4 regions of the Solibacillus isronensis genome follow, and region 1 is predicted to be linked to each of the others. Evidence: riboswitches for the same ligand, from Rfam matches in the RefSeq annotation. Region 1 holds a riboswitch; each other region holds the start of a gene.
The links. Region 1 has a riboswitch for cobalamin ahead of M3166_RS11150 (ABC transporter substrate-binding protein). Riboswitches for the same ligand answer to the same signal wherever they lie in the genome.

Region 1 (7,544 bases):
AAGCAAGCATTAGGAATGGAAGCTGAAATGCCGGAAGACGGATACCACGGTCCTGATATTATCGGAATTGCCGGTAAGCTGGCTGAAGAATTCGGTGCAACAATTTTGGACAAATCTGATGAAGAACGCTTTAAATTTTTCCGTGAGCACGGCTTGAAACTGGAATTGGCGAAACTGCAAAATGACCTTAAAAACTTCCGTGTTGAATTCGATGTTTGGTATTCAGAAACTTCTTTATATGAAAACGGTAAAATCGATGTAGCATTAGACAAACTAAAAGCAAATGGCCATGTTTTTGATGAAGAAGGCGCGACTTGGTTCCGTTCAACAACATTCGGTGATGACAAAGACCGCGTATTAATTAAAAACGATGGTTCATACACATATTTAACACCGGATATTGCTTACCATGAAGATAAATTACGTCGCGGCTTTGATAAGCTGATCAATATTTGGGGTGCTGACCACCACGGTTATATTCCACGTATGAAAGCGGCAATCGAAGCACTTGGCTATGACCGCGGTACATTGGAAGTAGATATTATCCAAATGGTACAGCTGTACAAAAACGGCGAGAAATTCAAAATGAGTAAACGTACAGGTAATGCTGTAACGATGCGTGAATTAGTGGAAGAAGTAGGCTTGGATGCTGTTCGTTATTTCTTCGTTAAAACAGCAGGGGATTCACATATGGACTTCGATTTAGACTTAGCGGTATCACAATCGAACGAAAACCCGGTATATTACGCACAGTATGCACATGCTCGTATTTCATCAATTTTGCGTGCAGCAAACGAGCAAGGTTTCGAAGCATCATTGGAAAACCTGAACTTGCTAGTAGCAGAAAAAGAAGAAGATGTGCTTAAAAAAGTCGGCGCATTCCCGCAAATCGTGGCAGATGCAGCGAAACACCGCACACCACACCGTATCGCAAACTATATTCAAGACTTGGCTGCTGCATTCCATAGCTTCTACAATGCAGAAAAAGTATTGAACCAAGATAATAAAGAGCTGACAGAAGCTCGTTTAGCCTTGATCACAGCAGTAAAAACTACATTAGCGAATGCACTGAAACTAATCGGCGTAAACGCACCGGAAAAAATGTAATTTAACTTTTTAAAGCACTCTATTTCTATTTAAGGGAATAGAGTGCTTTTTATTTGAAATTGCCGTTGTTCTATTTGAAAAGCGATTTGTTCTACTTTAGATGCAACAGTTCGCCTTTCGCGTCGTAACTTTTCACATTATGGCGAATAGGTTCTCCTTTTTTCCGCAAACGTTCCACTTTCACCGGCAAAACTTTCAATTGTCGCGAAAATAGACTGCATGGAATCCCTATAAGGGGACTGGGGATATCTATTGACTTGTAATTTCCCGAAACGTACTATTAAATTTGACTTCTATATACAGGACAATAAATATGAGGTGGTGCTTTTCATGAGCAAGGAATTATTTATTCAAACAGACGAGCAGCAACAATGGCTGAAAAAGCTCGAAACAATAGCAGAGAGCGTGAAAGAACATGCTCAGCAAACAGATGAACAAGCGACATTTCCATTTGAAAATTTCCGGAAGCTGAGAGAAATCGGCTATACAAAAATAACATTGCCAAAGGAATATGGCGGAGATGGCTTTACAGTATATGATGCGCTGCTACTGCAGGAAACTTTGGCGAGCTATTGCGGAAGCACGGGGCTGGCTGTATCGTGGACAATTCAAAATGTAGGCGAAATATTTGAAAATCGCTACTGGGATGAACAAAAGCTCGACTGGTTTGGCAAAGAGATCGCAAATGGCGCGACAGTCAATCGCGCGGTAAGCGAGTTTGCGATGGGAAGCCCGGTTCGTGGGGGTCGTCCGGGGACTTCAGCAAAACGTGATGGTGATTATTATGTAATTAATGGACGTAAAAACTATACGAGCGGTGCACCGGACCTCGATTATTTTTTAGTGTCTGCATGGATTGAAGATGAGGGTCAGTTAGGATTTTTCCTCGTTCCGAAATCGGCGGAAGGGGTATCGGTCGAAAATACGTGGGACGTTGCGTCAATGCGCGGTACGGGAAGCGATGATTTAGTACTTGATAATGTACGTGTTGATCAAACAAGCTTAGTGGAAATCCCGAACTATTCAACCGGATTTAAGCTGAACGGCTGGCTGCTCCTCATCCCGGCAACTTATTTAGGGATTGCCCAGGCTGCACGCGATTACGCGGTCGACTTTGCGAATAGTCATTCCCCGAACAGTATTCAAGGAACAATTGCCCAGTTGCCAAACGTGCAAACGCTGATCGGAGAAATGGATTTGGCGTTGACGAAAGCACGCTTTACAATTTACGGTGTTGCGGGGCTTTATAATGATCCGATTAAAAAGTCGACATTAGTCAATGAAATCAATATTGCGAAACATGTCGTGACAAATACAGCAATCGAAGTTGTAGATAAAGCGATGCGTCTAGTTGGGGCAAAAAGCCTGCAAAGATCTAACCCGCTGCAACGTTATTATCGTGATGTACGGGCAGGTCTGCACAATCCGCCAATGGATGATATTACAATTAAACGATTGGCTGAAACGGCAATTGAAAAAAACTTGAAAGAGAAAGAATAAGCTGTTCTTTTATTCGTGATTTCAACAAATTAAGACAAATTATCAGAAATTTTAGCGAACGAGCATACATTTTACCGCCTATCAGCTATAATAGAGCTATTAATTTTATATGGACGATAAAGGTTCTTACTCGTTGGATTGAGTAAGGAGTAAAAGGGAAATCGGTTCAAATCCGATGCGGTCCCGCCACTGTAATTGCTAGTTAAGAGCAGCATGCCACTGAAAAACTTTCGGGAAGGCGCTCTTCAACGTTTATGCATAAGCCAGGAGACCTGCCTTTATAATGCCCTAAATTAAACCTACGAGGATAGGATGTGGCGGATAAATTCTTTTTATTGAATTTTATTTGCATACGTAAAGCTTCCCTCATTTATAGTAGGGGGAGCTTTTTATTTTTGTAGAAAATTATACAACAAGATTTCAGGAGGTTTTTATTTTGAAAAAATGGCAACTGCTTTCTTCCGCAGCATTACTTACATTAACATTGACTGCATGTAATTCGGAAAAAGCAACAGAAGAACAATCTGCAAATGGAAGCACAGAAGTAACGGAAACAGCACAATTTCCGGTTACATTAAAAGATGCTTTGGACAAAGAAATTACGCTTGAAAAAGCACCGGAGCGCATCATTACATTAGCTCCATCGAACACAGAAATTTTATTCGGCTTAGGATTAAACGATGAAATCATCGCTGTGAACGACAATGATACATATCCTGAAGAAGCATTATCAAAAGAATCAGTTGGCGGCATGGAGTTCAATTTAGAACAAATAATCGGTCTGCAGCCCGATTTAGTCTTAGCACATGAATCCGGATTGTACAGCTTCAATGAACAGGCGATTGCGCAGCTTGAATCAGTAGGAATTCCAGTATTCGTTGTAAAAGATGCGAAAACATTTGAAGAAACGTACGAAACGATCGAACAAATCGGGCAGCTGACAAATAAAGAACAAGCAGCCGAAAAAATGATTGCATCAATCAAAGAGGAGATTGAAGAAATTGAAGTGAAAGTAGCCGACCTGGAAGAGAAGTCCGTATTTGTTGTTGTTGGGACAAATCCGGAACTATATGTTGCTGGACAGGAGACGTTCATTAGTGAAATGCTTGAAGTATTAAATGTTGAAAATGCTGTTCCGGAACTCGATTGGCCGCAGTACAGCTCGGAGCAATTTGTAAAGAGCAATCCGGATATCATTTTAGTAACATATGAAAACGACATGGCGGCAATCGAGGAAAATGATGCATATGCAGAAATGGATGCTGTGAAAAACGCCAATGTGAAATTAGTCGATGGCGATACGACAAGTCGACAAGGTCCGCGTATTGTAGAAGGTATTGAATCAATTGGGGAAGCAATTTATCCAGAGGTATTCAATGAATAAAAAATATTCAATCGCCTATGTACTATCGATTGGATTGCTTTTAAGCAGTATTTGGATCGGCATTTCGTTCGGGTCTGTTAATATTCCGTTTTCGACATTGTGGGATAAAACAACAGATCCGGTTGCATACAGTATTTTGTGGAAAATCCGAATGCCACGCGTCATTTTAGCCGCATTAATCGGGGCTTCTTTAGCAATTGCGGGGGCAGCATTCCAAGGGTTGCTTAAAAACCCTTTGGCAGATCCATACACATTAGGAATTTCATCAGGGGCCTCGGTAGGTGCGGTAATGACAATCTTTTTAGGCATTTCCATACCGGTGCTCGGTGTATTCACATTGCCGATTTTCAGTATGGCTGGAGCTGCATGTACGATGATCATCGTCCTGACATTTGCCAGACTTGTTGACCGCTCGATGAAAATGGAGACGCTAATTTTGACGGGAATTATTTTCAGCTCGTTCTTAGGGTCCTGTATTTCCTTAATGGTCGCACTTACTGGTGAACAGCTACGAGAAATCATCGGCTGGCTTCTAGGAAGTGTATCGATGCGAGGGTGGCCATATGTCCAGATGGTTCTGCCATTTATGGTGCTTGGTACAGCAATTATTTGGCTGACTCGCCGTGAATTGAATGCGATGATTTATGGAGAAGAGCGTGCCCAGTATTTAGGGGTAAATGTTAAGCGCAGCAAGTATATGATATTGGCGGGTGGTTCCATTTTAACAGGAGCGGCTGTTGCTGCATCCGGGACAATTGGATTTGTCGGATTAGTAGTACCGCATATGATTCGCCTGCTAATCGGAGCAGACCATCGACATTTATTGACATTGTCGTTTTTGAACGGTGCAAGCCTGCTCGTCATTTGTGACTTAGTATCACGTACAATTATTTCCCCTATTGAACTGCCGATTGGTGTTATTACTTCCTTTATTGGAGCACCTGTCTTTGCCTATATCTTCTTCAAGCAACGTAGAAAGGTTGTTGCATAATGTTAAAAGTAAATAATCTATCCGGCGGTTACGGTGGGAAAACGGTTGTGAAAAATATGACGTTTCACGTGGAAAAAGGAAGAATTCTCGGGATTCTTGGTCCAAACGGCAGCGGAAAATCGACATTACTGAAGATGATCAGTGGTGTGCTGAAATGTGAAACAGGCGAAATTTTTATTGAAGAGAAACCGCTTAAAAGCTATGATAACAAGCAATTAGCGAAAAAGATGGCCGTACTCCCTCAATTAAATGCAAGCGCATTTACGAACAGTGTATATGATGCGGTTTCGTTAGGACGTTATCCCCATCAAAGCGGCTTCTTTTCTTCCTGGACCGAAGAAGATGAAAAGACAGTTCAGCGGGCGATGGAAAGCACAGGTGTGTCGCAATATAATAATCAGTACTTGGAGTTTTTATCGGGAGGCGAGCAGCAACGGGTATTTATTGCCCAGGCACTTGCACAAAATTCGGAACTGCTTCTATTGGATGAACCGACTAATCATTTGGATATCGCTCATCAAAAGCAGATTCTGGATATGATTCGGATGCAAGTTGAATTGCAAGGGCTGACAGTTGTCTCGATTTTTCATGATATTAACTTGGCATCGCTTTATTGTGATGAACTCCTTCTGTTGGAAAATGGTGAAGTACGTGCGTTTGGCGAGCCGCACGAAGTCGTGTTGCAAGAACAGATTGCCGATGTATATCAGGCTAGAATTGCGACATATCCTCACCCGGAGCTGCCAAAGCCGCAAATTACGATGTTGCCAAAGAATGAAATGGGACGAAAAGCTACGACAATCCAAATGGACCAGTTTCAAATAACGGAAGACTATATCGAATATCAGGCCCAGGCACCACTGAAAATAATTTCTTCTGCTGTGCATAATGCCGGCATAGGCTGGTATGACACATTACTCAACCGTTCCATTGCTCCAGAATACGATATTTATAATGTGAAGGAGGAAACGGAGCAATTTTTAATAGAGCGTAAATTTTCTCCAACAAATACAGTCGTGATGCTTACAGCAGTGGAAACAAGCTGTGCAGTAATTCGGCATTTCTCGAAAAATAATGTAGAAATCCTTGTCATGGTAACAGCAGGTGTAGGAAATAGTGTCGATGTTACGAAAACATATTTGCGGGAAGATGAGCCACATGTCGGTACGATTAATACATGGGTTATCGTTAATGGTAAGCTGACAGATGAAGCATTTATTCAGGCGATGATTACAGCAACAGAAGCAAAAACGAAAGCATTGGCAGATCAGCAAATAAAAGATTCAGTGACAAATACAATTGCAACTAGTACCGCTACCGACAGTCTATTGATTGCGGCTACCCAACAAGGGGATGAAATGCCGTATGCCGGACCTATTACGGAAATCGGCAAACTAATCGGACGGGCTGTTTTCGAAGTTACAATAGAAGCAATTAAAAAATATAAACAGCATTATAATAAGTAAAGTGGCTGGAAAAACGTCAGCTAAAAAAAGAGTGTCATTATACTAAAAGGGGATTTTTAAAAAAACTAGAAATACTATTTTAAATCGAAAGGGTGATTATTGATGAAATTATATACAAAGTCAGGCGATACAGGGAAAACGAGCATTATTGGAGGACGTGTCGATAAAGACCATCTGCGCGTTGAAGCATACGGCACAATTGATGAGCTGAATTCATTTATCGGTAAAGCTGTCAGTGAATTGGATCAGGAAAAGTTCAAGGATTTGATTGAAGATTTAACTGCCATTCAACACGAATTGTTTGATGGAGGCGGGGACTTGGCGAATGTGATGAAAGAACGTCATTATAAACTTACGGAAGAACCGATCACTGTTTTGGAAAACCGAATCGATGCACTTTCTGAAGAAGCACCACCATTAAAACGTTTTATCTTACCGGGTGGGGCGCCTGCAGCTGCTACACTGCATATCGCCCGCACTGTTGCCCGCCGCGCGGAACGGGAAACTGTATCTTTAATGAAAGAAATTGAAGATGTTTCTCTAGTTGTACAGAAATATTTAAACCGGTTATCGGATTATTTATTTGCTGCAGCACGTGTCGTAAACTACCGATTATCAATCCAGGATGTCGAATATATCCGTAGTGGTGACGTATTTAAATAAACGAAAAATGCTAGTTAAGACGATATATTTGTCTAACTAGCATTTTTTATATTTTGATTTAATTTTCAGAATTAATGACGAAATCTGTTGACTGAATGCTCATTCATAACTACAATGGGTTTATAGATTCATATAGTTTATCGGGGTGAATTGGATAAACAAAGGGGTAAAAACTTCGTATTCCAGGGGGGAAAACAATGAATACATTTTTAATTATTAACTGGATTGCATTCATCGCCGTGTTACTTTATGCGCTAGGGTTATTCGCATATTTATTAAAAACACGTTATGACTATATTCAACTTGGTCGTAAAGAAGAGTTCAATCATAAATTTTCTGAAAGCATAGAAGATATCGTTGAGAAAGTATTTGGTCAATCAAAACTATTAAAAGATAAGAAGATGGGACTTGTACACGTTCTGTTTTTCTACGG
Region 2 (7,544 bases), 1.4 Mb from region 1:
GTAAAAATTGATTTCCATTCCGGGGCGCTTTCCGCGGGCGTGGCCTTACACGAAAGTCTCAGGCGTCAGTGCTCCTGACGCTTCGCTTTCGTCGCAAAATAAATTTCGCTATTCCCGCAGGAAGCTGTGCTTGTAGCGAAAGGCGCAGCCGTCAGCTGGTATTTTAACAGTGCGAAAGGTGATACCGTCAGCACGAACACTCGCCCTCCATTCCAATCAATTTTAAAAAATATCCGTTTCTTAATAAGGTTTTTCTCCTTAGTTTATGAAATTTCTACTTCTGTCCCGGCCTCATTGTATTTTCTACCTGTTTCTAAAGATCACTTCAACCTACTAATTCCGCTTTTACAAAATAATATGCTTTTTGAATTTCCTTTTCATCCGCTGGGTATGACGTCATCAACTCATCACGTAACTCTTTAAGGCTTTTTGTATTACTTTCTGTAAAGCCATTCATTACAGCCGTCAAAAACACGGGGTTGTAATTTCTTTTCATTTGACTCATAGTATCCGCCCCTTCATTAATTCAACAGTTTTAGTCGCTCTTTTGCGGCCACCATATTTTTCAATGATGCAATCGTCTCTTGCTCCGTGCGAGTTTTCAGTCCACAATCGGGATTGATCCAAAATTGTTCTTTTTCGATCACTTCTTTACTTTCTCCGATAATAACGGCCATTTCTTCCACTGTTGGTATACGGGGGCTATGAATGTCATATACACCTAAACCGATGCCCAGTCTGTACGGTGTCTCTTTTAGTATTTTTACCAGTTCTCCGTGGCTTCGTGATGTCTCAATCGAAATCACATCCGCGTCCAATGATTCAATTACATCAATAAAGTCATTAAATTCACAATAACACATATGTGTATGAATCTGGGTCGTATTCCGCACACCGCTTGTCGCTAATTTAAATGCATTTACACTAGATTCGATATAAGCCCGATGTTGATTTTTACGGATCGGCAGCCCTTCTTTTAATGCAGGCTCATCAACTTGAATAATATTGATTCCTGCTTTTTCAAGCGCATATACTTCTTCCCTTAATGCCAGGGCGATTTGATAAGCAACTTCCGAGCGGTCCAAATCATTTCGCACAAATGACCAGTTCAATATTGTAACGGGTCCTGTCAGCATCCCTTTGACCGGCTTATCCGTAAGTGATTGTGCGGCACTTACTTCCCTTACCGTCATCGGTTCCGTCCATTCAACATCTCCGTAAATAATAGGCGGTTTAACACAACGTGAACCATAAGAAACAACCCAGCCATTATTCGTAAACGCAAAGCCATCCAATTTTTCACCAAAAAATTCGACCATATCTGTACGTTCAAATTCTCCATGAACAAAAACATCAAGACCAAGCTGCTCCTGAATCGCAATCCATCGTGCTGTTTCGTTTGCATTAAATGCTTCGTACTCCGCTGTTGTAATTTCCCCTTTACGCCACAAACTGCGATTTTTCTTAACTTCAGCCGATTGCGGGAAACTCCCGATTGTTGTTGTCGGGTAATCCGGCAACTGTAAAAAGGCACGTTGCAGTTTACTGCGCTTGTTGTAGTTATCTGCTCGTTTAAAAGCTTCCTGTGTTAGTGCGTTCACCTTGTCAAGTACAGCTTGTTTCCGTCTTGATTTATGCTGCGCCAATGTGCGGATTGCTTTTTGACTTTCTAAAATTGCATGTTGATAAGGACCTTCCAACTGAAGTATTTTTCCTTTAATCATTTGCAGTTCCTTTATTTTTTCATTGGCGAATGCTAAGGCGTTTTGCAGCTCAGGTACAACCCCTTTTTCTCCTGCTGTTGTAACAGGCACATGCTGGAGGCTGCACGATGTTTGTAGATGGATAGGTGAATATGGTACGTAGGAACGAATTTCCGCTACTAGTGCCAACTGCTTCTGCAATTCGGCTCTCCATATGTCACGTCCATTAATAATTCCTGCATATAGAACTTTATCTTTTGGGAAAGTAAATTTTTTTAACGATGCTATATTTTCAATTTTCCCATGAACAAAGTCCAGTCCAAAGCCATCGACTGGCAAATTAATCATTGTTTCATAGTCGGATAACGCTTCAAAATAAGATGTGCAGATCGTTTCAACTGTAAGTCCTTTTAATACTTGATGATAGAAATGCTGAACTAATGCAATATCTTCGGAAGTAAGGTCTTTTGTAAGGCTTGGTTCTTCAAGCTGGATTGTCGTTGCACCACTTGCTTCTAACGACTGAAGCAACTCTTTATACACAATCACCAGCTGCTGAATATAGTGTTGTTTTTGTTCTTGGCCAACACCTTTTGTCAGTTTATAAAATGTAAATGGACCAATAATTGTCACACGAGGGGACATGCCGAATGCTTCGATTGCCTCCTGGATATATTGCGCGTAAACATTGTGCTGCAATGCGAGTTGTTGTCCCTCATATTCCGGTACAATATAGTGATAATTCGTGTTGAACCATTTCGTCATTTCACATGCCACCACATTTTCAGCTCCACGGGCCATTGCAAAGTATGCCGTAAAATTATGCTGCAAAGAAAGATAATCATAACGCGATGGAACCATATTGAACATTACAGCCATGTCCAGCATACGGTCATAGTATGTAAAATCACCTACTGTTAAAATATCCAGCCCTAAAGCTTTTTGTTGATATAGCTGAGCAAGGCGTAAGTTTTTCATTTCCTGTTCATAGCATTGCAAAGTCAGTTGTTCTTTCCAAAATGCCTCTGTCACACGTTTCCATTCACGATTTTGTCCAATATACGGGTAACCAATTACTGCTGTTTTCATAAACAATTCCTCCTTAAATTTGTTACATAAAAACCAAAACCCCTCTTTCTAAGTGAAAGAGGGGTGTGAATGTTTAAGAGATTGACAAAAGAAACCTTTGTAAACTCAAAGGTTGTTGTCTCACTATCGCACAAAATCACCACCTATTTCCACGTAGGTATTGGCGTGTACTAGTTTCCGGCAGGTCTCCTGGCTCATCATCAACGTTCTTGTGATCCTTCCCATCAATAGACAGTGGTTGAATATCACGAACTCCGATTTACAGTTGCGGGACAGCACCAGACTTTCACTGGTTTCCCTTTTCAGCTTGTTCTCACAAGCACCGTAACTTACACAGTATGTAATTTTGTATACTATATCACAGAATTTGAGTTTTGAAAATTCTTTTTATTTATTGCTTTATCAATATACGGGTTGAAACAATTTGGGTTGATGCATTGTGCTTTTTATTAGAAGGAATTTATTTATTTTAGCACTTTTGCAGGTGATATTAGAAAAGTTGGCGTGCTTATTTGCTAATCAAGAACTGATATTAGCATATCAAGCATATCCAGTTCCTTTGTTAGAAGATCCGCAACTTATTAGAAAATTTGTAGTTTTATTAGCACAATTTCAATTTTATTAGAAAAGCCCTCACTCCACAAAAAAACTTGCTTAAAAAGCAGCTACACTTTTTTCGCAAGTTAATCTTACATTTCACTATTGTTTTAGACGCTCGTCAATGAGTGCCTCCATATCACTAGCAATCGTTTCATATGGAACACCATCTTCTCCTGTGCCATAACCTGAATAGTTTTTCACGGCAATTCCTTTTTCATCCACTAGGAAAAATGTATCAGCGTGGATAACTTGGTCGTTTCCTTCAATTGACTGAACAGGTGTTTTAAATGAGTTTCTGCCAAACTGCTCGATAAATTTTTGATCGTACCCTGTCAGCATATGCCATTTTGATTCATCTACCGGTTTATGGCGCGATAAATATTCTGTTAAACGCTCCGGTGTGTCGTAGTCCGGATCTACTGAAAACGCGACAATTTTATAATTTTCCAGCCCTTTTTTCTCAAGGTGGTCTTGTACTCGGGTCATATTCATTGTCATTGGCGAGCAAATGGTTGTACAGCTTGTGAAGATGAACATTGCCAGCCATGGTTCCCCTTTTAGGCTTTCCAGTGTCACCTCTTTGTTACGGTGATCGGTCATCGTAAACCCGCTAATTTCAAAGTTGGTCGTCGGTTTAAACTGATAATTGCTGCATGCAGTGAGAACTGTTGCTGCCAAGAGCATAAGTGCGAATACTATTTTTTTCGTTTTCATTTCTCTCTCTCCACTCTTTGAACATTACTCTCATCTTACCCAATATTTAGTATATTCTCAATAGTTATCGGAAGAAAGGAAGTGTGTCAACATTGTGAAGAGTTTTTCATGCTCTGTCTGCAGGATGATGTAATGATACGAGTGCTGTATGAATCGCTTCAAGTTTTGTTTCTATCCGATACAGTAAATAAAAAGATATAAAGATTGGAAATGTTACTTCTTGAAGAATTGCTATCCACTGTTCCATTAAAATCCCTCCTTTTTTCATTTGAAAAGGCCGGCAAAGCATCACACTTCACCGGCCTTGCTATTAGCTATTCAGTTCGATTGCTGTGACATTACGTTCAACGATGCGAGCTGATTTTTTCACATTGTACAAAAATCCGTCCTTCGAAAACACTGCCTGATCAATAATTGTTTGCATCGCAGCATTCACTTCAGCCTCAGTTAAATTCGGCTTCGGATCATTAATATTAATCGTCATCGTATCCCCTGCAATGTTGGCAAATGTTAATTGTAAAACTTGCGCCATGTGATCACCTCCAATTCAATGATAATGTTAATTAAGCGGTAATACTGTCTTTTTGCGTTTTCACAGATTCAATATAATTGTAATCTGTTAAGCCGACGATTGTTGTTGCAACAGTGTATAGTTGCTGAGCTGTCGCATTTCTTTCCAAGTTACGGAATGTGGAACTTTTAATAATCGGCTCATTAAATTCATCAAGGCCTGTCTGATAAAATACTGTCAATGTTGCAGATAAAAATCCGAATTCGTTCATGTTTATCACCTCCTTGCCCTATATATGTCATGATTTACCGAAAAAAGGGACAATGACGATGAAAAATTTTACAAAACCTTATATAATAGACAATAATGAGGTTTATCACCAGTAGTTTAGTAGAAGGAATTTCATAAACAATATTTAGTAATGAGGTGAACATTGTGGGCTTAGATGGCTGGTTTTTATGGTTTATTTTATTTTGGGTTGTAGTATTGATTTCGCTTATGGGGATTGGCGGCTTTTTTATGTTCCGCAAGTTTTTGAAGGCCCTGCCGAAACAGGACGGAAAATCGGATCTAGATTGGCAAAACATATACTTAGATAAAACGATTCATCTTTGGGGTGAAGATGAAAAACAATTACTTACCGAGCTTGTCAGTCCTGTACCAGAGCTATTCCGCCAAGTTGCCAAAGAAAAGATTGCCGGTAAAATCGGTGAAATTGCACTGAATGAGCGTGCCTCAAAAATCGATTTGGACTTAATTATTCGTGGCTATATTATTGCTTCGCCAAAACGCGACCATAAGTTTTTACGTAAAAAACTCGATGAAATGAAAATTGATACAACGAATTATGACCATTTATTTGAGGCATAGACGAAAATAAGACTGTCTTTAAAAGTATAAAACTTTTAGAGACAGTCTTTTCTATGCGACAATATGCGATTTTTCAAGCTTCTTATATTTAATAAGCATACCGATTCGCCACGGCAAAATCATCGAGAACGCCAAGATGAAGAACATACCGGCAAGTTCACCGACATCGAATGTTTCGGCAAATATTAATTTTAAAATAATACGTAGTACTAATAATCCCACTAATATGAATGGAAATGCTTTAGATTGCTTCATATAAATTGCGCCGTCTCGCACTTCGAACTTCGACGTTAAGATTAATACAGATGAAAATAACAAGCCTAGTGCGGCCGCTTCTACTATTTGAATTGGCGCTACACGAAACTCCTCAAAAATAAACATCAGCGCGCCTGTTGACATCGCAAAAGGCGGAATGAGTATTTTTTTCGTGGATACCGGCTTTTTTTGTGCACGCAGTCTTATGAACATAACAAAAGAGCCCATTATGACTGCCATAATCGTCGAACCAATTAATAAATAGTGAGAAGGTATACTGTCGAACATCATATTCCTCCTCTTGCATGAACGTATGTAAAATTATCGTGTAAACAAGATAATATGGATCATGCACACTTTTTCACTTATGTTACTTCCCTTAGTATAGCACGGTCTGAATAAGCAGGGAACTGTTAGAATCCTTTAAAACCATCGAAAATCGGCAAGAGAAGATTAATAATGTAAGTCAATCCGTCAAAGAACAATAAAATGCCGACCGCGATCATAATATAGCCGCCAACTACTATGATTTTTTGGCTATGTGTGCGAATCCAGTTCATTCGTGAAATGAAGAATGATAATGTAAAGAATGGGATTGCAAAGCCTAAGTAATATGCGACCATATACAACATTGCCGAATCAGGGTTCGTACCGCCAAGCGTAATAATCGCTGCCAGTATCGGACCTGTACAAGGAGTCCATCCAGCTGCAAAAGCTAGACCGATCAGCACCGAGCCGAAATAACCGGATGGTCGGTTTTTGAACTGGAACTTGCGGTCTTTCATTAAAAAGTCAATCTGCAGAAGACCAACAATCATTAAACCGAATGCGACAATTAAAATAGCGCCGACTTGACGCAGTAAATCCTGGTACTGGAAAAAGAAATCTTTCGCTAATGATGTTCCAAATCCGATAGCGATAAATATAATCGAAAACCCAAGCAGAAAAAATAAAGTATGTAAAATTGCGCGTTTTTGCATCATCCCTTTTTCGGTTTTCAGCTCATCGAGTGTCATCCCGGTTATATAGGATAAAAATGCAGGATATAGCGGTAGCGTACATGGTGAAATAAAACTTAAAAACCCGGCACCGAACGCTAAAAGGACATTTAAATCTGTATTCATGCTGCTTCATTCTCCTTAACATTGATACCTTCATCGTACCAAATTTCCCCATACATTACTTGCTTTTTTAAATGAATATTTTTTGTCAGTGATTTGTGGGTAAGGTAAAAGATAAATGTGCGAAAGTGCCGCGTTATTTGTATTTGAAAATAAATGCTCCTTCTTTATACATGGAAGGGCTCTATCGCACATTTGAGAAAGGAGGGGTGATTTTATTATCGAATCATATCAATAATAAAAAGACTGGAATAAATAACCGAGGTAAACAAGACCACTATTGAAATAGTAATTAGTTGGAATTTTAGCGACCAGCGCCATACACATTCCTTAGGATAGCTTTTTTTCCATCGAAGTGCTGCTTTAAAGTTAATAAACCAGCAATGCAATGTTACAACGATGGAAGGTACCGTATACAGGGCAATCAACAACAAAGATTGCTGGAATACGTTTGTCGTATATTTTCCGTAATTAATCATGAAGTATGGAAGTACGAACCAGAATACGGATGTAAATACTAATACGACAGCCGCCAAAAAATGCAGCCATTTATATTCGCTGTGTGTTTGCCTGTAATGTTTTAATGCTGCCTGCATGATCATCACCTACTTTTTTCACTTACTATTCCCTTTTTTTGTCGAAAATGAAACCGGAAAAATGTAGTAAAATGAAAAATTCTGC
Region 3 (7,544 bases), 660 kb from region 1:
TGATGGCGGATTATCCGTTTTTTCATTTCATCATCAAAGGATACGCCTGTCGCGACATAGTAGAGCGTCTTTTTATCACCTAATTGCCTTGCATATTTCTCTGCAAAAGCACTTTTACCGCTGCGTACACCACCGGTTATAAAAATCAATGGTATCCCTCCTTAAACATTGTAAAAAGAACATGCCTAAACTAAGGCATGCCCTTCTATTCTATACTTATTTAAACAGTTCCGGATATACTGATTGTGCCATAATTTCAACTGCTTCACCAATACGCGGTCCAGGACGCGACATAATATCTCCATCGACTAAATAAACCGCCTGATCTGTGACTGCCTGTATTTTATCCCAGCCTGTACGTCCAAGAATCTCATCAACTGCATTTTCCAAATAAGTTGCTGGCGTAATAATAATTTCAGGATTACGAGTAATGACATCTTCTTCCGTTACACTAATCCAGCTCGTCTGATCAGCAAAAATATTCTCAACATTTGCGTGGTCCATTATTTCCTGCTGGAACGTACTGCTGCCGGTAGTCCAAAGATCCGGAGCTGGTGACACTTCATAATATGCTTTTTTCTTCGTATCAAGTGTCGCTGTTTTTTCCTGTACTGTATCGATTTGTGCCTTAATGTCGGCTACAACTTCTTCTCCTTTATGTTCGACACCCATTACTTCAGACAGTTGGATAATATCCGAATAAACATCATCAAATGTCGCCGCCGAAGCAATTACAAACACTTTTAAACCTGCATCTTCCAATTGGGTAATTTGTGTTTCCTCACCGATTGTGTAAGCTATAACGACATCCGGATCTAATTCAACGATTCGTTCTGCATTAATGACAGTAGAAGTCGACACACGTTCAATTTCTTGTGCGGCTTCCGGATATGTATCAAATTCTGTTGCACCGATAATTTGTTCTCCAACGCCCAGTTCAAACAAAATTTCTGTATTGCTTGGCTGTAGAGAAATAATCTTTTCCGGTACTTCATCGAATGTCACTTCAACACCACGGTCATCTACAACTGTATACGGTGCTCCATCATTTTCCGATGCAGTCTGCTCTTCTTTTTCCGCTTTGCCAGCTGTTTTTTCCTCATCTGATCCACATGCTGCCAGTAATAATGTTGCTGCTAAAGCAACGACCCATTTGTTATTAATTTTCATTTGTTGTAACTCCTTTTTTCTTTTTCGTTGGATAGGATTTTGAGATAAATGGAATTTCCACTTGTTGATGCTGCTGATTGATATAGACCGCCATTACAAAAAATACATTGGCAAGCAGCCCTAGAAAATCAAACAGAATTTCATCCACTTCTCTTTCTTCACTCACTTTATGTAATGCTCTGTAAGACTTTTTCGCCTCACTCCGGCAAATATGCAATCTCGCTGCACTTTCAATACCTTGTGGAAGTACAAACTGCTGAATCGTTTCCCCGACTTCACTTACATAAAAATCGTAGCGGTCGCTTAACCATTGCAAATCCTCAGGTGTAATGGCTAATTTACCACGTACCGAACCATTGGCATGATAGGCTAACGGTTGAATCACCCTCAAGTCCTCCAAAACGACTTGACCGGATGCATCATCGACTAACGTTGGAAAAACTGTACCGATGCGCGTTGTTAAAGAATCGGTGCGAATTTCATAATCGACACAGCTTGATTTTTCCCGCATAAACGGATAGCAGGAAAAACGGATATCCTTTTTCATAAAATTCTCCTCACTTCATGTAATGCCTCACCGAAAATATTGAGTGTACGAAAAAAAAGCCACCCATGAGAAAATGGATGGCTTCAAAAATCAAACAAGAATGCAAAATGTTGCTTATTCAATCAGTGACTGCCGTACATTCTCTTTAATTCCGAAGAGGGATGTTACGATAAGAAAAAGATTGGTCTCCTGGCTCTGCGTTTCACTTTACTCATAAGTACCTTCCCGCTATATTAGCAGTGGTCTCACACTTATTTTCATCAACGCTTACAGTTACGGATATAGCTTCGGATTTGCACCGAATTCCCATTTATGCATAATGCATCTTTTTCCTGCAAATTTATTCAATTTGTCTTAATCACTTTAGCATATAAAAAAAATTATGCAAATAAATATTTACTACAGCTACCTACAAACATTCCGGACATTTCCCGTAAATCTCAAATTTATGGGCCTCCACAGCATAACCCGGCAGTTTTTCACCGAGCATTTCCATCGGGCAAACAGACAGTTCTTTTACTTTCCCGCAATCACGGCAAATAAAATGGTGGTGATGGTGATCCGACTCACAATGCATACGGAAATTACGCTCACCGTTTAATTCTGTTTCTTCTAAAATATCAAGCTCCACAAAAGTAGCCAAGTTACGGTAAATTGTATCGAAACTCATCCCAGGGAAATCTTTTTTCAATACCGATAACAAATCACGGGCAGTCAAATATTTTTCTGTAGCTGCAAACATACCCAAAATCAACTCTCGTTTATCCGTCTTTTTATAGCCATTTTCCTTTAATATTTCCCACGCGCGCGCTGCATTCACAGTACTTTTTCCCCTTCCGATTTAATAGTTAATTTCAACACAAGTTTTTTTATTAAAATTACTGACAGCAAGATTAAAATGGATGTGACAACAATTGTTCCACCTGGTGCCAAGTTTAAGTAAAAGGCAGAAACGAGTCCAATTACTACGGCCAGCTCTCCAAATACAATCGCTAAAATGATTGCTTCTTTAAAGCCGCGAGCTAATCGCATCGCTGCTGCTACCGGTAATGTCATTAAGCTTGAAACAAGCAAAATTCCGACAATACGCATACTTGCTGCGATTACGAGTGCGACAACAACCATAAAGATTAGATGAATCCATTTCGCGGGTAAACCGCTCGCTTTCGCATATTCTTCATCAAACGACAATACGAAAAGTTCTTTAAAAAATAGTATTAAAAATAATACAACTACGACTGCAATTGCCAGTACAACATATAAATCCTGGCGTGATACAGCAGATACAGAGCCGAATAAATAACTCATTAAATCCGCATTAAATCCGCTTGCAAGTGAAATAAAAATGGCACTCACACCGATTCCACCCGACATAATAATCGGAATCGCAAGTTCTTCATAATGTTTATATAGTCTACGTAATCGTTCAATTAAAATCGAACCACTTACAGATGCGACAATCCCTAGATAAATCGGGTTCAGTAATGCCAGCGCTGCAAACGATTGGCTCAAATACAGGCTCCCTGCAAGCCCCGCCAAAGTGACATGCGACAGTGCATCTGCAATAAGCGATAAACGTCTTACTACGATAAATACACCTAATAGTGGTGCGATTACTCCAATAACTAGCCCTGAGAAAAAGGCGTTTTGTAAAAATTCATAGTTTAATATAGCTTCAATCATAACGGCCTGCTCCTCTTAATGAATCTTTCGAACAGAGTGGCCGTTCCAGCTAGCAATCTGTTCTTCCGAAATCGTATCAAAATCATTTTTGTATCCGTGAAAATGGATCGACTGATTTAAGCATGCGACATGACTGACACGATCCGAAACCGTGTCCACATCGTGTGTAACTAAAATCATTGTCATATTGTGATGCTTATTTAAATGTGCGAGCATATCATAGAATGCCTGCACATTTTCGCGGTCAATTCCGACTGTCGGTTCATCCAAAATAAGGAGCTTCGGATCGGACACTAATGCACGTGCGATGAACACACGCTGCTGCTGCCCTCCGGAAAGCTGACCAATATTCCGTTTTAGAAATTTCTCCATGCCGACATCTTTTAGAGCACCTTTCACTAGAAAGTCCGCATCTTTTGGATAGCGTTTAAAGAGCCCGACCTTTTGCGATAAACCGCTTTTCACGACTTCTTCGACGGTTGCAGGAAACCCCGAGTTAAAGGCATTGGATTTCTGCGAAACATAGCCAATCCATTCGCGGTGTTTAAAATGGTTTGCTTGTTCGCCAAATAATTTAATTTCCCCTGACATGGGCTTTAACAGTCCTAAAATTAATTTCAATAGTGTCGATTTTCCGGAACCGTTTTGACCGATTAACGCCAAAAAGTCGCCTTCATTGACACGTAGCGAAATATTTTTCAATGCTTGTGTGTATTCATATTGAAAGGAAACATCCTTCAATTCAATCAATGGTTTTTTCATTTCGTTCGCTTCTTTCTAATTCAAAATCATTACGATTTACATCATGTTAGTATAATGCAGATTTTTGTTCATGTAAAGGGAATAAACTTGAAAGGATGAAGACAATTCAAATGCTACAATGGTTTGATAACTTAAAAGGAATGAATGACAGCCAGCTGCAGGATTTTGCAAAACAACAGGGGCTTGAATTGAGCATTGAAGAAGTTCAGAAGCTGCAAAAAATTTTGAAGCATGCCAATATAAGCTGGGCTCTTACCGGCGTTCCAAAAGAGGTTTTACAAAAAATTCATAAGCTGCTTGGGGATAAACGCTATAAAAAATTGATGAAGCTAGTCGGATTGTAAAAATTTATATAATATGAAAAAGAAAAGCAACAGTTGTACTGTTGCTTTTCTTACTATTTGATAATGAATTTAACTTAAAGCACTTTATCTGCCAGCTCCACGTTTTCAACACATACTTCGAGTGCCAGTTCAATGGCAGCCGTCAAATCACGCATTGACCAGCCTGGAATTCGGCCATGCTTAATCGCCAGCTCAAACGATGCAGGGATGTGGATAAATCCTGTTGCTCGTATCGCTTCATTCTTAGCAGCATAGTACAAGCCTTCATACATAATATTATTGCATAAATACGTTCCGGCTGAATTCGATATGGCTGTCGGATAACCTGCAGAATTTAAGCGGTTGACAATTTTGCGAATCGGCAATGTCGACAAATACGCAACGTCCCCATCTTCTTTAATCGGTGCATCTTCAAATCTATTTCCCGCATTGTCTTTTTCCCCGTCTTTTACATTCAATGCAACCCGTTCCGGAGAAATTTTCGTAATGCCTGCAGCTAATCCTAATGAAACGATTATCGTCGGTTTTACTTCTTCGACCAGTGCCATAAACTGTTCCGGTGCTTTTGCAAAGTCCACAGATAATACATGGCCAACAATTTCAAACTGGCCGATAGATTTTCCGTTCAGTGCCTGCACGACTTCCATTGTAGGGTTAATCGGATTTGATAAAAACGGTTCAAATCCTGTTAATAGTAATTTCTCCATCTGTTTTGCCCCTCTATAAGTTCTTTACAAGCGCTGCCATAGTACGGTCAATATATACTGTGCCATTCGATTTGTTTTCCAGTAAAATCGAGAAAATATATTGTTTTCCGCTTTGGCCTTTCATATATCCCGATAAAGTATATACATTCGGGATATAGCCCGTTTTCGCATAAATTCTATTTTGCAACGCACTGCTTGTTAAACGGCTTTTTAGTGTTCCGCCAATCATGCGATCTTTATTGCCGGCGACTGGCAACGAATCAAAAAATGTACCGAAATACGGTTCTTTTTGAACTTTGTAAAGAAGCTGTGAAAGACCGTTTGATGTTACACGGTTAGAATTGGATAGTCCCGAACCATCTGCAAAACGCCAGTTATTCACTGGAATATTCATTGATGCACTGTATTTCTTCAGTAAAGTGACACCTTTATTTGTACTGCCTTCCCCTAGTTGCTGCTTGCCCATTGTTTTTACAAGAATATCGGCAATACTGTTATTGCTCAGCTTCATAAATGCCGGGAAAATGGCTGCTAACGTACGTGATTCATTTGTATGGAGCAATGTTGCCTTTTGGGGAACTTTCCCTAATTCTACTTTCGAACTCTTCACAAACTTTAAACCTGTTCCTTGCAGCGTCTGTTTAATTGCCTGCATTGTATTTTTCGACGGGTCCTGCAATGTTACCCATTCCTTTTTGCTGCTCCCTTGTGGAAGGTTTCCGGAAATAATAATGCGGTTCGTGTTGTAGGCACGTTTGATTGATATCGTATTGCGATTTCCTTTACTTACTGTTTTTGCTTGATTGGAAATGACCATACCGCTTAAATTCGGTTCAATCGAATAGCTCGGTTTAGCCCCAACTTTACCAGGATTTGCAGTAATGATAACTGTACTCGCATCAAAGTCATTGTTTTGTGACATTGTGATTGCAGAAGTACGTGCACCGAAGTAATACGTCTCATCCGACTTTAGAACACCCGGTGGTAATGTACTTCCGGAAAATGCGGTATCATCACCGATTAAGTGACCATTGATTGTACGTATACCATTGCGCTTCAATACTTTGGCAAACTCCAAAAAATCATCTTTTTTCAATGTCGGATCGCCACTGCCCTTTATGTATACATTTCCATTTAACGTATCGTTGACAATAATGCCGTCGATATAAAAATTCGTTTTAAAACGATAGTCCTCTCCTAAAATCGACAATGCGGCAGCACCTGACACTAACTTCATATTCGAAGCTGGTCGCATCAGCTTGTCCCCGTTTTGCGAGTAAACGATTTTCCCGCTCTCCGCGTCACGTATCGTCACCGCTGCATTACTTTTCCCTAAATGCGTTGTAACCGCACCATTGACCGATGCGAAACTTTGGATAGGCAATGAAAAGAATAATGCTAATAAAATGACGAGCTGAAATATTTTTTTCATTAACTGGTTCCTCCTTTTGAATATTGCTAATTTACAGTTAACTCATTATAACAAATTATGTCATAAAAAACGCAAAAAAACATACTTTGCATCAAATTTGTGCCAAGTATGTTTTTCTTATTCTTATTATTCGCGCATTGCATCAATTAATGCTGGTTGGAATTCACTATTACGAAGCATCGCAATTTCGTGTGAATATGGCGCTTTTTTGTTTTTAGCATCCGGACCGACAAATGGTGTTTCCAATATTTTCGGTAAATGCATTAACTGTGGATGATGGACAATATAGTGCATCGCATCAAAACCGATTTCACCAAAACCGATATTTTCATGACGGTCTTTCGCAGCGCCGCACACATTTTTCGAATCATTGACGTGCAGTACTTTTAAACGGTCCAACCCGATAATTTTGTCGAAATCATTTAACACACCGTCAAAGTCATTGACAATATCGTAGCCGGCATCATGGATATGACAAGTGTCCATACAAATCGACAGGCGCTCATTGTTTGTTACACCATCGATAATACGTGCCAACTCTTCAAATGTACGACCGATTTCAGTGCCTTTGCCTGCCATTGTTTCGAGTGCAATCTGTACAGGGTAGTCCTGTGTCAGCACTTCATTTAAACCTTCTACAATACGTTCAATACCCGCATCAACGCCTGCACCGACATGGGCACCCGGATGCAGCACGATTTGAGTTGCTTCCAATGCAGCGGTACGTTTAATTTCTTCCTGCAAAAAGTTTACGCCAAGCTCAAAGGTTTCCGGCTTTGTCGTATTCCCTAAATTAATAATATAAGGTGCATGAACAACAATGTTCGACAGGCCGTTTTCTTTCATATGGAGCAGGCCCTTCATAATATTCAGCTCTTCAATCGGCTTTCTGCGCGTAT
Region 4 (7,544 bases), on a different contig from region 1:
CTGTTCATCGTCTCGTTATGGGCGACAATCAAACTTTTAAAAGGAAAAGATACAGGGGGATTGTGATGATTGGATATATTCTAACAGGGTTATTATTAATCTTTGCGACTCGGAAATTTTATAAGCATAGGGCGGTTTTTAAACAGCTTTCGAAAAAAGAATGGCTACAATTTGGCGCAGGTTTTTTATTGGCATGGGCGGGAGCTGTTTTCATCATTATAGGTGGATCCAACATAACGGATATGATTGAAATCACATGGTTAAAAAACCTTATGGAAATTGGAGTGATTTTGATTGGCTTGGCTTTGGCAGGAATTATTATGAGTAAAGTCTTACCGTATAAAATAAAGGAGTTTTATTTGGGAGATTAGTGAAACGGGGAAAATTGAAATGGATGATATGATTGGATTTGCAGTAGTTGGAATCATTATTGCATGTTTAATTTATGCTTTAGTTAAACAAATTAAAGAGACAAAGCATAGCGGGAACGGCATTGGCAGCCCGCTGTATCGAAAACAATTGGCAAGAAAAAATAAAGTGATGACAGTTGCGTTAATTGGAGTAATAGTATTTTACACATTAAATATCATGAGCGTTATCGCTTCATCTATTCCGGTATCAAACAGCTTTACTGTACTCGGGACTTTTTTAAGTTTTTTTGTTTACTTTTTTGCAAGGATAATAATGAAACCACAGCTGGGTGATCAGCGGAGGAATTTAAGCCTTTATTAATAGGAGAGTGCTGCGATGAGAAAACGCTTTACAAATTTAGACCAAGATGACCGGCTCGGTACTTTTATAGATGTCCTGAAATGGCAGCGATCAAAGCAAAAGAAAGTTGTCGATTACGAAGTACCGCAGTGTGAGGAAAAGCAAATTGCGTTTCTAAAAAGTAATCGCACGGAGCAGTCCGTTACGTGGATCGGCCACTCGACCTTTTTAATTCAAAAAGAAGGGCTCAATATTTTAACGGATCCGGTTTGGGCAAAATGGATGGGTGTAGCGAAACGGTTGGCAGAGCCGGGGTTGCGGCTGGATGAATTACCGGACATTGATATTGTCCTCATTTCACACGCGCATTACGATCACCTGCACGTACCGACGTTAAAGAAATTGAAAAAACGAAATCCCAACGTATTATTTCTTATTCCGGAAGGGCTCGGTTCTTTAATGAAGCGTCATAAGTTGCACAACTTTACCGAGCTATCATGGTATGACAAGCATGAATCAAGTGCGCTTGAAATTCATTTCGTTCCTGCAAACCATTGGACAAGACGCATGCCTTGGGATACGAATACCTCGCATTGGGGCGGCTTCATATTGCAAACGGCATCGGATGCGCAAAGTATTTATTACGCCGGAGATAGCGGGTATTTTAGAGGCTTCAAAGATATTGGCGAACGCTTCAACATACATACAGCGCTAATGCCAATCGGCGCATATGAGCCGGAATGGTTTATGCATGCCTCCCACGTGACACCGGAAGAAGCGATCCAGGCGTTTTGTGATGTCGGAGCGAAAGTGTTTATTCCGATGCATTACGGTGCCTATATGCTGGCGGATGATACACCGAAAGAAGCGATTGACCGGCTGCATAATCATTGGCAGCGCGTGGATTTGGAAGAGGTGGAACTGAAAACGTTGTCGATTGGGGAGACGTATAGAAGCTGAATGCATAGACCCCTTGACGAGAAGACAGGTTCAAAGTAAAGTAATGTTAAATTCATCAAGCATTAGGTGCCCGTTAAGGGAGAATAGGGAATAAAGTGAAAAGCTTTAGCGTAATCCCAACACTGTATAGAGGAGTTTCATAGCAAAGCCCACTGGATGTCAATCTGGGAAGGGGCTATGAAATCATGAATCTGAGCCAGGAGACCTGCCTAAGTATGCTTACTGTTTATAGACACTGGATATGTCTGTAGTTTATTTGTTATCGAATAAACTGCAGGCTATTTTTATTGTCAAAAATTCATTCTAATGGGGGAAACGAAACATGAAATTACTACAGCAAACGATTGAACAAATTCAAGAAATCGACCGACAAATGGAAGACAAAGCACGTCAGTACATAGACTCATTAGCTAAACCGCCTCAAAGCTTAGGGAAGCTCGAATCTTTAGCTATGCAAATTGCTACAATTACCGGTGAGCTTGCGCCGAAAATCGATAACAAAGCGATGATCGTCATGGCTGCAGACCACGGAGTATATGAGGAAGGGGTAACGCCGAACCCGCAAGGTACAACGGTATTCCAAACACTTTCCTTTCCAAAAGGGACGACAGGAATGTGTACGATTGCGAAAATCACGAATGCACAAGTCATTCCGGTAGATATCGGAGTAAAAGAAGACTTACCTCAAGACGCAGGGGTCATTATTAAAAAGGTGAAATACGGGACAGACAATATGGCGAAAGGTCCAGCGATGACCCGAGAAGAAGCGATTCAGGCAATTGAAGTAGGGATTGAAGTCGCAACAGAAGCGATCCAAAACGGTATCAATCTTATCGGTACAGGTGAAATGGGCATAGGGAATACGACGCCAAGTGCTGCGGTGCTTTCGGTACTTCATGGCTGCGATCCGCTGGAAGTAACGGGCTTTGGTGCTGGTGTCGGAGCTGGCGGCATTAAATATAAAGCCGAAGTTATTCGAAAAGCAATTGCATTGAATGAGCCGAATGCGGATGATCCGATTGATGTAGTGTCAAAAGTAGGCGGACTTGAGATTTGCGGGATGGCAGGAATCTTCCTTGCAGCAGCAGCGAACCGTGTGCCGGTCGTAGTTGACGGGTACATTTCAACCGTTTCAGCATTAATCGCCTATAAATTAAATCCGAATGTGAAAGCATATTTGATACCGTCACATTTATCGGAAGAGCCAGGTGCAAAAATTGCGGCCGAGCTTTTAGGACTGGAACCGATGCTGCATATGAATATGCGACTTGGAGAAGGATCAGGTGCTGCATTAGCGTTCCCGATTCTTGATGCGGCTTGTTCGATGGTTACGAATATGGTCACGTTGGAAGAAGCGGCAGCGCTTTTAGTAGCCAAGTAGAATAAAAAAATTCATATAATAAAATTCAATAAAAAGGCTACATTAAAAGAAACAATTACTTTAAATGTAGCCTTTTTTCTATAATTAAAGTGTTCCCGGAAAATAAGTACGGCTTTTCAGTCTATTCCATTTATCTTACCAGTAAAATACCAATAAGCGGAACTTTATCGTTTATTTTGCCAAGCAGAGTACGATAAAGAAAGCCCAACCCAATCCTCGTAAATGTAGTGTGAGAGCAAAACATTACAAGTAGTGGATAGAACTTGATTTTATTTTACAGAAAATTCAGTGAAATTCAAGCGATAGTCCTGTCAAATGCGTTTCCTCTGTAATATCCTATATTAATTAAATGTAAAAACATATCCGAACTGTTAATAATACCTAAAAAAGTGCTTTTTTATTCAACCATGGAATAAAGTAAGCGGTAAATAGGGTATGGAAACGTAAGACCAATAAAAAGGAGAGGCGGGAGGGGCATTAAAAGGAACGGGGTGATCACTATTTCTCCGTATGTGAAAGGTCGTTTTTGAATATATTCGAGAAAAGGATGAGGATAATATGAATCAAATTTTCAAAAAAGATGAGTTTATTATTATTCCTTTTTATAAAGGGCGAAAGCAGGAATTTATGGTCGTCAATACGAAGAAGGAATTTAAAAATGGACATACGCACTTAAAGTCATTTAAGATGGCCAAGTATTTGATCAATCTTGCGCGTTGCCAAAAAATCAATTCCGGATTAAGACCATATTTATTAACAAGCCTTACAAGAATATCGGCAGACCGTGAATATATTCAAAAATTAGAAGAGCTTCTAGCTGTGAAAAGAAGTAAAGGGTCAAAAGCTTCCTATTATAATAAAGCAATCTAATTGTACGTAATCACGTCAATAAAAATAGATAGACCGCTTTTTCAAGAAATTGAAAGAGCGGTTTTTTGCATGGAACTTTTTTTGGGGTGGAGCTCATCACCTGAGAACTTACAATGTAACTAAATCATTTTTAATAAAGCTTCTTCGCCAATCATGCCTTCTTCAATGCCGTACGCTCTCGCTTCGTATGTGACAGATTCCAGTGGCGCTTTTAGTAAGTCATCGATCGTTCGAACACCTACTGCACGACCCGCAATGATTTTGCGATCGGCCAACTTTTCATTTAACAGACCAACATCGAGTGCACCACACATAATGTACCCATGCTCATTCGAAATCGTCAGCAAGGTTGTTTTAGGTAATTGAACCGTTACCGCAGTAAATAAATGACCTTGAAGATCAATCGTTTCCGTATAGACGATAACCTTCTCCCCCTTTCATATAAATCATATGAAAGAATTGAAAAATGGTACTTGTTTTTGTGGGAAATTTAAGTAGGGTATTTTAAAAGAGCAGCTTTTTCCACTTTCGCCAGCTTTCGTTCTACATTCAAAGTGCCAAGTTCTACTTTCTGGCCGAACTGTTCTACTTTCAAGCCGGAACTTTCTAATATTCCCGAACCATTCCTCTTTTGAGCCAAGTTGTTCTACTTTTCCTAGCTTTCGTTCTACATTCAAGGCACAGAGTTCTACTTTCGCCCCGATCTGTTCTACTTTCAACCCGGAACTCTCTACTTTCCTCGGACTTTCATTTCACCCAGCACAACAATACTTACAAACTCTAACAAATCCTTCATATGACCTTAACATTCCACCTTTACACTTAGAAAAAATGTAAAGGTGGAATGTTGTCTATGTCTAGGAAATTATTAGCTGCTGCACTTATTGGAGCGGCGGTCACTACACCTGCCATTGTCGCAGAAGCAGCATTAAGTTTGGATGCCCGCTATGATTCAGGTGTTCAAAATGAAGATGGCGGTACAACGGAAATCGTTGCGTATAACCCGCACTCACATGCAACATATGTCGTAAATGGCGAAACGAAAAAAATCGAAGCAATCTCACTCAACTATACAAAAGACGAAGCAATGAATTTAAAGCCTTTCCTTTCGATTGATATCGCGAAAACGATTGCCTCATTCGACCAAACTTTTGAATACGGGGACTTAACAAGTATTACGGTGCATCCGAAAGAAAATGTGATTGCGGTGTCTGTACAGGCAAAAGGCTACAATACTGCCGGTTATGCCGTGATACTCACTGGTGAAGGCAAGCTTCTTGGCGCTACAAAAGTAGGCAGTCAACCGGATAACATTACATTCACAACAGACGGGAAGAAGCTTTTAACGGCAAATGAAGGCGAACCGCGTGAAGGTTATGGCAAGGATATTGTGGACCCGAAAGGCAGCATTTCTGTAATTGATACAGCAAACGGCTATGACGTTTTAACAGAAGAGACGCTTTTCTTCGATGCATTCGATACACCTGAAAAGCGCGCTGAGCTTGTGGCAGACAATGTAATATTAAAGAAAAATACGAACCCTTCTGATGATTTAGAGCCAGAATACATAGCAGTTAATGAAGAGAGCACAAAAGCATATGTAGCGTTACAGGAAAACAATGCCGTTGCCACTATTGATTTAACATCAAATGAAGTGGTGTCTGTGAAAGGGCTTGGCTTCAAAGACCACAGCAAGCCCGGCAATGAAATCGACTTATTGAAAGACGGCAAAATCGAGATTAAAAATGAAAACTATTTCGGAATCTATATGCCGGATGGAATGGCGGCCGTCTCGATTAACGGCAAAGATTATCTCGTCACGGCCAATGAAGGCGATGGACGCGAATGGGGTGAGGAAGACAGCGAAAACTTCCATCTGAATGAAATCGAAACGGAAGAAGAAATCGTAACATATGATACGTCTGGCTACGAAGGTTTTGTAGAAGGGCAGGACTATATTTTCGGTGCACGTTCATTTGCGATCTTTGATGCTGAGACAATGGATGTCGTGTTCGATAGCGGCAGTGATTTTGAAACAATGACAGCACAGCACCATCCTGAACATTTCAACGCAAGTAATACGAACGTAAAACTTGATAGTCGCAGCGGCAAAAAAGGACCCGAGCCGGAAGATGTAAAGATCGGCAAAGTAGGTGATGAAATCTTTGCATACATTGGACTGGAGCGCATCGGTGGTGTCATGATGTACAACATCACAAAACCGGCAAGCCCAAAATTTGTAGACTATTTGAACTTACGGGACTTCTCGGATGATATCAAAGGTGATGTTTCACCAGAAGGAATGGCCGTCATTACGAAGGAAGACAAGCCGCAGCTAATCGTTGGTCATGAAGTGAGTGGTACGGTAACAGTGTTGAATGTAATGGATGATCCGATCGCATTTAAAGACGCTGAAAATCATCCGGATAAAGATGCTATTGCAAACGTAACAAAGCGCGGTTTATTTAAAGGGGTAAATGAGACAACATTCGCGCCAAACAAGCCGTTTAGCCGTTCACATGCCGCACTGGTACTGCACCGTTTGGCGGGTACACCGGGAAGTGATGTTACGAGTTTCAATGACGTGAAAGCACCTGTAACACAAGTAGCTGTTTCATGGGCAGTGGCAAACGAGTTCATCAGCCCAGTAAACAACAAAGTATTTGGTGCAGCAAAACCGATTACGCGTGAAGCATTTGCCGTTGCGGTTTACAATGCATTGAAGGCGAACGGCCAAATTACAGCTGCCGAAGCACCTGCCTATACGGATGATGCGAAAATTTCCGCGTATGCAAAGGAAGCCGTTGCCTCTCTGAAAGCGGCGGGCATTATGACAGGAATTGATAATGAGTTCAATCCGAAGCAATCGTTAACACGGGCTCAGGCGGCTGTTGTATTGAATAAATTGGTGAAATAACGTACCGATAAATAAAGCTCGCTGCTCCTACCACGCAGCGAGCTTATTTGTGAGTGTTTAAAACGCCATTCCTTTTTCCATCGCAAGGCCTAGTTCACAGATTTTTTGAAATATAATTCTTCCTGAAGGGTACAATGATTTATACTAAAAATAACAACTACGAATGAACATGGGGAATGTAAATGAAAAAACTATTCGCTGCTTTTATGATGTTAGGAGTCATTTTTATAATGAATGATGCACAGGCACAGCAAAATAATACAAAATCAACTTGGCTTTGGCATACCCATACGATTACAGATGAGCAAACGATCCATTTTCTAATAGAAAAAGAAGTAACGACCGTTTATTTGCAGATTGATCCAGCATTACCGAATGATGTGTACGCAGCCTTTATTAACAGGATGCGCGAAGCAAATATTGAAGTGCAGGCACTGGATGGTGGTCCTTATTGGAATACAGCAAATTTTGATGCGTTATGGGCATGGATCAGTCAATACCATCAGGAATATCCTGCATCGAAATTCACAGCAGTCCATTTAGATGTAGAGCCTTATTTATCTGCATTATGGGAACAGAATCGAAACCTTGCAGTCAGTCAGTATCAAGAATTAATACAACACGCCCTCTATAAAGTACGCTGTACAGAATTAAGGTTAGAGACGGACATCCCATTCTGGTATGATGAAGTGCTATATTATAACC

Region 2: another riboswitch for cobalamin. It lies ahead of metE (5-methyltetrahydropteroyltriglutamate--homocysteine S-methyltransferase); the one in region 1 lies ahead of M3166_RS11150 (ABC transporter substrate-binding protein).
Region 3: another riboswitch for cobalamin. It lies ahead of M3166_RS08170 (hypothetical protein); the one in region 1 lies ahead of M3166_RS11150 (ABC transporter substrate-binding protein).
Region 4: another riboswitch for cobalamin. It lies ahead of cobT (nicotinate-nucleotide--dimethylbenzimidazole phosphoribosyltransferase); the one in region 1 lies ahead of M3166_RS11150 (ABC transporter substrate-binding protein).

What each region holds. Positions count from the first base shown of each region.
Region 1 covers NZ_JAMBOC010000001.1:2,241,278-2,248,821, reverse strand. Annotated here, with positions in the region: gene argS (arginine--tRNA ligase) at 1-1,107, shown strand, start outside; gene M3166_RS11155 (acyl-CoA dehydrogenase family protein) at 1,438-2,607, shown strand; cobalamin riboswitch at 2,711-2,901, shown strand; gene M3166_RS11150 (ABC transporter substrate-binding protein) at 3,044-3,991, shown strand; gene M3166_RS11145 (FecCD family ABC transporter permease) at 3,984-4,982, shown strand; gene M3166_RS11140 (adenosylcobinamide amidohydrolase) at 4,982-6,448, shown strand; gene M3166_RS11135 (cob(I)yrinic acid a,c-diamide adenosyltransferase) at 6,551-7,111, shown strand; gene M3166_RS11130 (heterodisulfide reductase-related iron-sulfur binding cluster) at 7,309-7,544, shown strand, end outside.
Region 2 covers NZ_JAMBOC010000001.1:833,855-841,398, reverse strand. Annotated here, with positions in the region: gene M3166_RS19325 (hypothetical protein) at 66-200, opposite strand; gene M3166_RS04335 (hypothetical protein) at 326-505, opposite strand; gene metE (5-methyltetrahydropteroyltriglutamate--homocysteine S-methyltransferase) at 522-2,792, opposite strand; cobalamin riboswitch at 2,955-3,134, opposite strand; gene M3166_RS04325 (SCO family protein) at 3,492-4,106, opposite strand; gene M3166_RS04320 (YvrJ family protein) at 4,213-4,353, opposite strand; gene M3166_RS04315 (DUF2922 domain-containing protein) at 4,417-4,638, opposite strand; gene M3166_RS04310 (DUF1659 domain-containing protein) at 4,670-4,888, opposite strand; gene M3166_RS04305 (DUF2621 domain-containing protein) at 5,053-5,487, shown strand; gene M3166_RS04300 (CcdC family protein) at 5,539-6,030, opposite strand; gene M3166_RS04295 (cytochrome c biogenesis CcdA family protein) at 6,156-6,866, opposite strand; gene M3166_RS04290 (hypothetical protein) at 7,082-7,459, opposite strand.
Region 3 covers NZ_JAMBOC010000001.1:1,586,067-1,593,610, forward strand. Annotated here, with positions in the region: gene M3166_RS08160 (bifunctional adenosylcobinamide kinase/adenosylcobinamide-phosphate guanylyltransferase) at 1-149, opposite strand, end outside; gene M3166_RS08165 (ABC transporter substrate-binding protein) at 217-1,170, opposite strand; gene M3166_RS08170 (hypothetical protein) at 1,160-1,717, opposite strand; cobalamin riboswitch at 1,880-2,061, opposite strand; gene M3166_RS08175 (Fur family transcriptional regulator) at 2,127-2,537, opposite strand; gene M3166_RS08180 (metal ABC transporter permease) at 2,534-3,400, opposite strand; gene M3166_RS08185 (metal ABC transporter ATP-binding protein) at 3,416-4,162, opposite strand; gene M3166_RS08190 (isopropylmalate synthase) at 4,273-4,506, shown strand; gene M3166_RS08195 (pyroglutamyl-peptidase I) at 4,581-5,213, opposite strand; gene dacB (D-alanyl-D-alanine carboxypeptidase/D-alanyl-D-alanine endopeptidase) at 5,227-6,645, opposite strand; gene M3166_RS08205 (deoxyribonuclease IV) at 6,772-7,544, opposite strand, start outside.
Region 4 covers NZ_JAMBOC010000002.1:187,127-194,670, reverse strand. Annotated here, with positions in the region: gene M3166_RS12725 (hypothetical protein) at 1-66, shown strand, start outside; gene M3166_RS12720 (hypothetical protein) at 66-371, shown strand; gene M3166_RS12715 (4-aminobutyrate aminotransferase) at 391-732, shown strand; gene M3166_RS12710 (MBL fold metallo-hydrolase) at 748-1,671, shown strand; cobalamin riboswitch at 1,719-1,898, shown strand; gene cobT (nicotinate-nucleotide--dimethylbenzimidazole phosphoribosyltransferase) at 1,994-3,052, shown strand; gene M3166_RS12700 (hypothetical protein) at 3,611-3,922, shown strand; gene M3166_RS12695 (YunC family protein) at 4,042-4,344, opposite strand; gene M3166_RS12690 (choice-of-anchor I family protein) at 4,776-6,839, shown strand; gene M3166_RS12685 (hypothetical protein) at 7,022-7,544, shown strand, end outside.